One region of the Alkaliphilus metalliredigens QYMF genome, then DNA from elsewhere that is predicted to be linked to it. Evidence: riboswitches for the same ligand, from Rfam matches in the RefSeq annotation. Region 1 holds a riboswitch; the other holds the start of a gene.
The links. Region 1 has a riboswitch for thiamine pyrophosphate ahead of thiS (sulfur carrier protein ThiS). Riboswitches for the same ligand answer to the same signal wherever they lie in the genome.

Region 1 (4,218 bases):
GCTTCTTTCTTTTAATGTCGTGATCAATGTTATAGCTACAATAGGCACAGCGATTTACACAATAATTGGAAAGATAAAGAGGTGTATAAAGTAAAACCGTCTTCCCAAAATGCTGTAGTGAAAGTTCCTGCGCTCTTTGAGCCATTTCCTCTAAGCAATTAGCTGCCGCTGGAGAGAGTAGAGCTAAAAAATCATGATGATTTAGTTTATTTTTCTTAATAATTCCTAAAACATCAGGTTCCTTTACTTCCTTTAAAAATCCCTCGGTATCGAAGTTCTCATATTCTAGGTAAGTATCATAAAAACTCATTATGCTTCCCCTTCATGTAAAAATCCTGTCAAGGGGGAAGATGCCCGAGCCACTTTAGCTTGTGGCGCAGTTACCCCATTAAAGGCTAATCGACCTGCCCTTACTGCCAGTTCGAAGGCCTTAGCCATCTTCACTGGATTTTGAGCTGTTGCAATTGCCGTATTGACCAGTACTGCTTCAGCTCCCATTTCCATAGCTTCAGCAGCTTGGGAGGGCTTCCCAATTCCTGCGTCCACGATGATGGGAACTTTAATTTCTTCAATTAAAATCCGGATCATTTCCTTGGTTTGCAACCCTTTATTCGTTCCAATAGGTGATCCTAAGGGCATAACCGCTGCTGCTCCTACAGACTCTAACCTTTTAGCGATCATTAAGTCTGGATTCATATAAGGTAGCACAATAAACCCTTCCTTTGCTAGTACTTCTGTGGCCTTAACCGTTTCCTCATTATCAGGCAGTAAATACTTCTGATCTGATATTACTTCAATTTTAACCCAATCACCACATCCCATTGCTCTAGAAAGTCTTGCAATTCGAATGGCTTCTTCTGCATTTCTTGCACCGGATGTATTAGGTAGTAAAATCGTATCCTTAGGAATGTACTCAAGGATATTGTCTTCTTTATGATCTAGATTCACTCGTCTCAGGGCCATTGTGACAACTTGTGTACCACAGCCTTCAATGGCTTGCTTCATCAAGTCATAGCTAGCAAACTTTCCTGTTCCAACTAGAAGTCGACTCTTGAGTGATTTACCTCCAATATTGAATCCTTCCATTTCCTCTCCTCCTTTTAAACTTCTTCTTCACCTAATAAAATTCTAACAACTGTGTTAGCTTGGTGATTTGCGGCGATAGCTACTCTTGGAGCCATCAACCCACACCCAGGCTTTGCTGCCGATACCCCATCGCCAATTAAATAAAATTTCTTCGTGATGCGCTTGGTCTTAATCGAGTTATTGGAAAAGTATCCTGCCATTCCTGAAGCTGCCACCATGGGCTTCTCTTTCATTTTTTCCAATACTGTATTGACAAGTGTTGACTTAGATGTTGGATTATCGAAGGCTTCAACAATAACATCCATATTTTTAAAGCAGTCTTCAATATTGGTTTGATCTAAATATATATTGATCACCTCTACCTCAACAAATGGATTGATTTCATGGATTAACTGCTGAAGTGCTTCGGTTTTCAACATTCCAATATGTCGTATGAAATATTGCTGCCTATTGAGATTACTCGGTTCCACCACATCAAAATCCACCAATAAAAGCTTTCCAATTCCCATGCGAGCTAAGGAAACAGCAATGTTTGAACCCAATCCCCCTAAGCCTGCAATGCCTATAGATGCCTTCTTTATTTTTTTATGAACTCCTGGGGTATGTCTGGAGGTCAATAATACTTCTAGTTCTTCGATGATGGGGATTTCTCCCCTTTGAATCAATGTAATCAGATCTCCTTCTTGTAATAAAACATCTTCCTTGATGATAAAGCCATTATAAACAACAACATCAGCATCTTTTTTGACTTTGTTTCTCACTTCGAATGCTGTTGTTCCTTTTTTTACATCCATTTCATCTTCATTCACAATCAGTTTCATATTAACCCCCTCCGATAAATCCCACAATCTCAACTTGATCTCTTTCATCTAGCATCAGTTGTTCGTATTGTCCCTTTGGAATAATGTTCATGTTAACTTCCACTACCACATGATCTGAATCTAACTTCAACTCCTGTAGTAATTTTGTAATCGTTGTTCCATTCGGTAGTGACGTTTTTTTCCCATTGACAATCATCTTTACATCTCCCTCCTCTATTTTTGTAAAAAAAAGAAGCTCCCCTGTACTTTAGGGAAGCTTCTTATAGATTCAGATGTCTTCATAGGTTCAATTATACATTTCACCGTAATTAATTTCATCAACTCTATCAGCTTCCCTACGGTAGTACTAACTACGTCAGGTTCAAAGGGTCAGGTATTATGAATCATTCCTTCTCAGCCGTAATGGCTCCCCTAGCTAAACACTATTTACTTTTCATTCTTGCTTATTTAAGTATAGTTGACTTATCATCTCTTGTAAAGATATTGATTAAGATGTTATCATTCACCTTCACTTTGACTTTCACTTTCATCATTTTCTTGATACCCTATGGACATTCCTTTATTGTGATAGAAGACAAAGTAAAAAGTTTCAATGAATAGTTTAAATAACATAGCGATAACTGTCAATAGAATGACTTGACTGATCATTGATGCTCCTGCTACATTTCCTAGACTACTAAAAAAAACAATGCCTTCATCTCTTAATATTCCTAATGGCTCAATGGATGGTGTGGCTCCTAATTTATCGATAATACTATTTGAAATAGTAAAGAGTATCTGGAGCAATAATACCATCCAAAAGTGTTTTTTTACAAACTTAAAGCTTCCTGTAATCGCATCCCATGCACTAGGAAGTTCATCATAAACCAAAATTGTCTCCCAAAATATTAATAGTGTTGCAACCACAATTATTCCAATAGTCAAGATAATTAAACCAAGAATACCCATGACAAGCACTATGGGCACGATGATTATTCCCAGCAGACCCCCTAGAAGGATTAACAAAAATGCTCCCCCAAGAATTCGTACAAAAAAAGCCCTAACGCCCTCTCCAAAGTGATTAAACGTAACCTCTTGAGATCGTACCCCTCTACAAATCATATTGAGCTTACCTGCTTGAATAGCGATTGCTATCAAAAAATAACTCACCATCATCAATGCTAGCATTATGAAGGGGAATCCAGCTTGAGATGCACTCCCACCATATTGCACTATATTTCTAGGTGATATAAACAATATGAATCCCGTGGTGATCAATCCAGTTAAGATCAGTTCCATAAAAATAGTCATGAAAATGATCGGGTTTGATTTGACTACCGTCCCACTTTTTTTGCCATATGCCAATAGCTTAGAAAACAATTCAACCACTCCTTTATATTAGATTTCTATTTATCTTTATCAAACTCCTTTTCTTATGTATTGTTAGAACCCTCATTTTATGTTCCTTATCTGCTCTACTTTTTTCATCAATCAATTGTTATCATTGCTAAATGAGTCATAAAAGGGTAATATATAAAATGGACAAAAAATGATTATAAAACGGAGGAAAACAAATGAATACAATTAACTGGGTTGAATGGATTGGATATATAGCCTCAACCTTAATACTTATTTCTTTACTCATGACTTCCATTGTCAAATTGAGGTTGATCAACTTAGTAGGCGCCCTTATTTTTGCCATATATGGTTTCTTAATTGGTGCAATTCCCGTAGCTATTGCGAATATTGCCATTATCATTATCAATATCTATTATTTGACTAAACTCTACGCGCCTGGCAGCACCACAGAATTCTTTAAAGTACTCGCTATTGATAATAATAGTCCTTATTTCAAATACTTTTTGGATTTTTATGAAACAGACATTTTAAGCTACTTCCCTAATCATTCTATGCAATTTACCCATGATATGATCGGATTTTATGTTTTAAGGGATCTTGTTCCCGCAGGTATTTTTATTGGATCCAGATATGATGAAAACACGCTATTAGTTGAACTTGACTTTGCAATCCCCGAATATCGAGATCTAAAGATTGGAAAGTATCTTTATGAGGAACATGCAAATTACTTTTTAGACTTAGGCTATACTCGTCTCATCAGTCATGTGGCTAGTGAAAAACATACTTCATATTTACACAAGATGGGATTTATGCAAAGCACCGAGGGCGACGAAACCATTTTTGTTAAGCATCTCCTATAAATTTACAAGAAGTAAAAAAGTGGCTAGTGCTTAGTCACATGACAATCTGTGGATACGCATGCTGAAGTTTTATACGAGCATCTTTTGTAGTAAAATGCCAATTAACTCCTTTT
Region 2 (4,218 bases), 1.9 Mb from region 1:
CCATTAATGGCCAACCCAATCCCTGCACCCACAATTCCTGACTCGGATAGGGGTGAGTCCATACAACGATCTGGACCAAATTCTTTTTGCAAGTCTACAGTTGCTCTAAAAACACCTCCTTCAAGGCCTACATCTTCTCCAAATACAATCACCCGTTTATCTCTTTTCATTTCTTGCTTTAGGGTTTGGTTTACTGCCTGTAAAAGATTAATTACTGCCATTATGCTTCACCTCTTTCCATTAGATAGGCTTTATATTCTGCTAATTGCTCTGTCAGCTGAGGTGTCATCTCTTTATAGTGATATTTAAAAATATCTTCTAATACTGTATCGCCACTGGCTTCTACATATTTAAAAGCCTCTTCTGCTATTTTTCCAGCTTTTTCAATTATTTTCTCATTTTCTTCTTCTGTTAATATTCCTTGACTCATTAAATATTTTTTCATCCGATCTATGGGATCTTTTTTCTTCCATTTTTCGACTTCTTCATCGGATCGGTATCTCTTAGGATCATCGCTTGTGGTATGGGCTCCTATTCGATAAGTAAAGGCTTCGATTAACGTTGGCCCTTCACCTCTACGGGCACGATCAAAAGCCTCCTTAACAGCGGCATACATGGCAAAAATATCATTTCCATCTACTAATATTCCGGGCATCCCATAGGCAAGGGCTTTTTGTGCAATGGTTTCAGAACTCGTTTGAATTCCCCTTGGAACAGAGATTGCAAATTGGTTGTTTTGACATAAAAATACCACTGGCACTTGGTATACCCCCGCCCAGTTCATGGCCTCATGAAAATCACCTTGAGAGGTTGCCCCATCTCCAAAATACGTGATGGTGACTTCATCCTTTCCTTGTAGCTTGGAAGCCCATGCAATTCCAGCTGCATGGTTTAAGTGACTAGCGATTGGTACGGATACAGGTAAGATTTTCAGGTCCTCTGGCATATAACTGCCAAATTCGTTTCCATACCAGTAGAGATAAATCATTTCCAACTTAGCTCCCCTTGTGAGCCATGCTCCCAATTCTCTAAAGGCGGGAACCATCCAGTCTTCTTTCTTTAAAGGGAAGGCACTCCCAACCTGTGCGGCCTCTTGGCCTATATTTGGTGCATAGGTAAGCATTCTACCTTGTCTCTGATACATTAATGCTTTTAAGTCCGCCTCTCGTGTTTGAATCATAAGTTGATACATTTCCATCATTTGTTCTTTAGATATATCAGGCATGTACTCTGGCTTAATAATGTTCCCCTCTTCATCCATCACTTGAAACATTGTTTTATCTAGTGGGTGATATCCTTCAAAAATCAAGTAAACCCCTCCTTGTCTTCTTTAATTGAAAATCATTCTCTATTACTTATATATCCTTTACACTTTTTTTCTAACAAAAATATTTGATTGGAGATTATCTTTTTTTGTGTTAACACTTCTCTTTATATTTACTTAATATTTACCTATCTACGACTATTTGTTAAACAAACAACTTCTTTACTAGTTTACCCACTTATGCTATGATCAACTTAAATCATTATGTTTAACAATCACTAGGGGAGCTGGAGAGGCCAGCTGAGAAAAAGACCTACCTGTCTTTGACCCTTATTCTGAACCTGATCTGGGTTATACCAGCGTAGGGAAGTGATCGTCGCCACTTAACATCAACAAGGCACAAATCCTTCCTGTGGATTTGTGCTTTTTTTGTTTTACCAGCATCATCAGAGATACATACTATTTTAGAAAACAGAGCTTATTACACAGAAGGGAGATTAACAGATGAATATTAAAAAATTAACCCTCTCAGGGCTATTGATTGCCGTGGGAACCATTAGTGGACATCTAATCTATATTCCCATAGGGGTCTCTAGAATTTTTCCTGTACAGCACACCATTAATGTGATAGCCGGTGTGATTTTAGGACCCCTTTATGCAGTTGGGACTGTCTTTGGTATTTCACTCCTTAGGAACATCCTAGGTACAGGTTCTCTTTTAGCCTTTCCCGGAAGTTTGTTCGGTGCCTTATTAGCAGCACTTTGCTTCCGATACACAGGTAAGTACACCATTGCTACCCTTGGCGAAATAATTGGTACTGGATTCATTGGGGGTCTTGTTGCCTATCCCATTGCAAAATTTTTATTGGGTAGTGAGGTCGCACTGTTTTTCTTTGTTCCTCCCTTCCTTCTTAGTACTTTGTTTGGAGGAACCATCGGCTACATTATTTTAAAACTGGTTGCAAAGCATATCGATCTATAGAGGAGAAGGTGAGTTTAATGAAGAAAGTGTTGACAATTGCAGGCTCTGACAGTAGTGGTGGAGCCGGTATTCAAGCAGATTTAAAGACGATGTCCGCCCATGGGGTTTTCGGCATGAGCGTGATCACTGCAGTAACTGCCCAAAATACACAGGGGGTTTTCGGTATTCAAGATATTTCTCCCCAGATGATCGCAAAACAAATCCAGGCAATTTATGAGGACATCGAGGTAGATGCAGTTAAAATTGGAATGGTTTCTCAGGTAGACACAATTCAAGCCATTGCGCAACAATTACTAAAATATCAAGCCAAAAATATTGTCTTAGATCCTGTTATGGTTTCAAAGAGTGGGTTTCATTTGTTAAACCCAGAAGCAAAGAATTCACTAATTAACCAACTGATTCCTCTGGTTACAGTCATCACACCTAATTTGCCCGAGGCAGAGGTAATCACAGGGCTCACCATTGAAAGCGAAAAAGATATGGAGGAGGCTGCTAAAGCAATTTTCATAATGGGTCCTCAATATGTGTTGATCAAAGGGGGCCATCTAGAAAGCGATCCCGTTGATCTATTGTACGATGGAAAAGCGATTCAAAGATTTTCAACAAAGCGTATTGCTACAAAAAATACCCATGGCACTGGATGCACCTTATCCTCAGCCATTGCCTCTAATTTAGCTCTAGGTTTCCCCATTACTGAGGCTGTTAAACTTGCCAAGGAATACATTACAGTGGCCATTGAGAACGCCCTATCTATCGGTAAAGGAGTTGGACCCACTCATCATTTCTATTCGCTCTATCAACGGGCTGGATTAGAGTAACCAGGAAGGAATGGAGGATATAGAATGCTGGAACTAGAGGAATCTTCAAAAATCATTGAAAAAATTAAATACAATAAGCCATTAATTCATCACATAACGAACTATGTATCCGTCAACGACTGTGCTAATATTGTTCTGGCCCTTGGAGGCTCTCCTATAATGGCAGATGATCCAAAGGAAGTTGTTGAGGTGGTTTCAAAGGCCTCTGCCTTGGTGATTAACATAGGCACATTAAATGATAAACGTGTCCAATCAATGCTTTTAGCTGGAAGAAAGGCTAACGAACTAGGGATTCCGGTTATATTAGATCCCGTGGGCGTGGGCGCCTCTACCTTTCGCAAGGATACCGTCAACCAATTGTTGAAGAACATTGATTTTACAGTGATTCGAGGGAATGCATCCGAAATGCAAGTCCTGATGAATATGAATTATTCTGTAGCAGGAGTTGACAGCATGGACTTTGGAGGTAATACTCCAAAAATGATACGTACTTTAGCTCAAAAATATAAAACAACAGTGGCAATTACAGGAGCTACTGATTCCATATGTGATGGTACCACCCTGATTTCTGTTTCTAATGGGCATAGCCTATTGTCCCAAGTAACAGGCACTGGCTGCATGACCACTTCTCTCATCGCTACTTGTTTGGCGGTAACAGATCAAGCTTTACTGGCAGCTTTAGCTGGTGTCCTCATAATGGACCTAGCTGGAGAAGGCGCTTATGCATCCTTAAAAGCCCATGAATCCATTGGTACTTTTAAAGTTCGAATTTTTGATCACATACATCAACTCACTGAACAAACAATTTTGGAAGGGGGGAGCTTAGATGTCTCCTATCGTTAAAACAGATTATTCTCTTTATTTGGTGACGGATCGTTCTTTGCTTAATGGAAAAGATCTGATGGAAAGCATAGAGGCTGCAATAAAAGGTGGCGTTTCTATTGTTCAATTACGGGAAAAGCAAGCCACCAGTGCTGTTTTTTATGAAACTGCCCTGGCCCTAAAAAAACTAACAGATCAATATCAGATTCCTCTGATCATTAATGACCGTCTGGACATTGCATTAGCCGTAGATGCCGCTGGGCTTCATATAGGACCTGATGATCTACCTATCAAAAAAGCCAGAGAATTACTAGGTCCCCATAAAACACTGGG

Region 2: it holds a riboswitch for thiamine pyrophosphate, as region 1 does, so the genes downstream of both, thiW (energy coupling factor transporter S component ThiW) here and thiS (sulfur carrier protein ThiS) in region 1, are expected to answer to the same signal.

The regions. Positions count from the first base shown of each region.
Region 1 is NC_009633.1:4,344,682-4,348,899, forward strand. It holds gene thiH (2-iminoacetate synthase ThiH) at 1-310, opposite strand, end outside; gene AMET_RS20790 (thiazole synthase) at 310-1,086, opposite strand; gene thiF (sulfur carrier protein ThiS adenylyltransferase ThiF) at 1,101-1,907, opposite strand; gene thiS (sulfur carrier protein ThiS) at 1,909-2,103, opposite strand; TPP riboswitch at 2,223-2,330, opposite strand; gene AMET_RS20805 (hypothetical protein) at 2,406-3,266, opposite strand; gene AMET_RS20810 (YgjV family protein) at 3,461-4,105, shown strand; gene AMET_RS27440 (hypothetical protein) at 4,140-4,218, opposite strand, start outside.
Region 2 is NC_009633.1:1,293,592-1,297,809, reverse strand. It holds gene AMET_RS06175 (alpha-ketoacid dehydrogenase subunit beta) at 1-221, opposite strand, end outside; gene pdhA (pyruvate dehydrogenase (acetyl-transferring) E1 component subunit alpha) at 221-1,309, opposite strand; TPP riboswitch at 1,535-1,649, shown strand; gene thiW (energy coupling factor transporter S component ThiW) at 1,769-2,245, shown strand; gene thiD (bifunctional hydroxymethylpyrimidine kinase/phosphomethylpyrimidine kinase) at 2,263-3,063, shown strand; gene thiM (hydroxyethylthiazole kinase) at 3,088-3,906, shown strand; gene thiE (thiamine phosphate synthase) at 3,890-4,218, shown strand, end outside.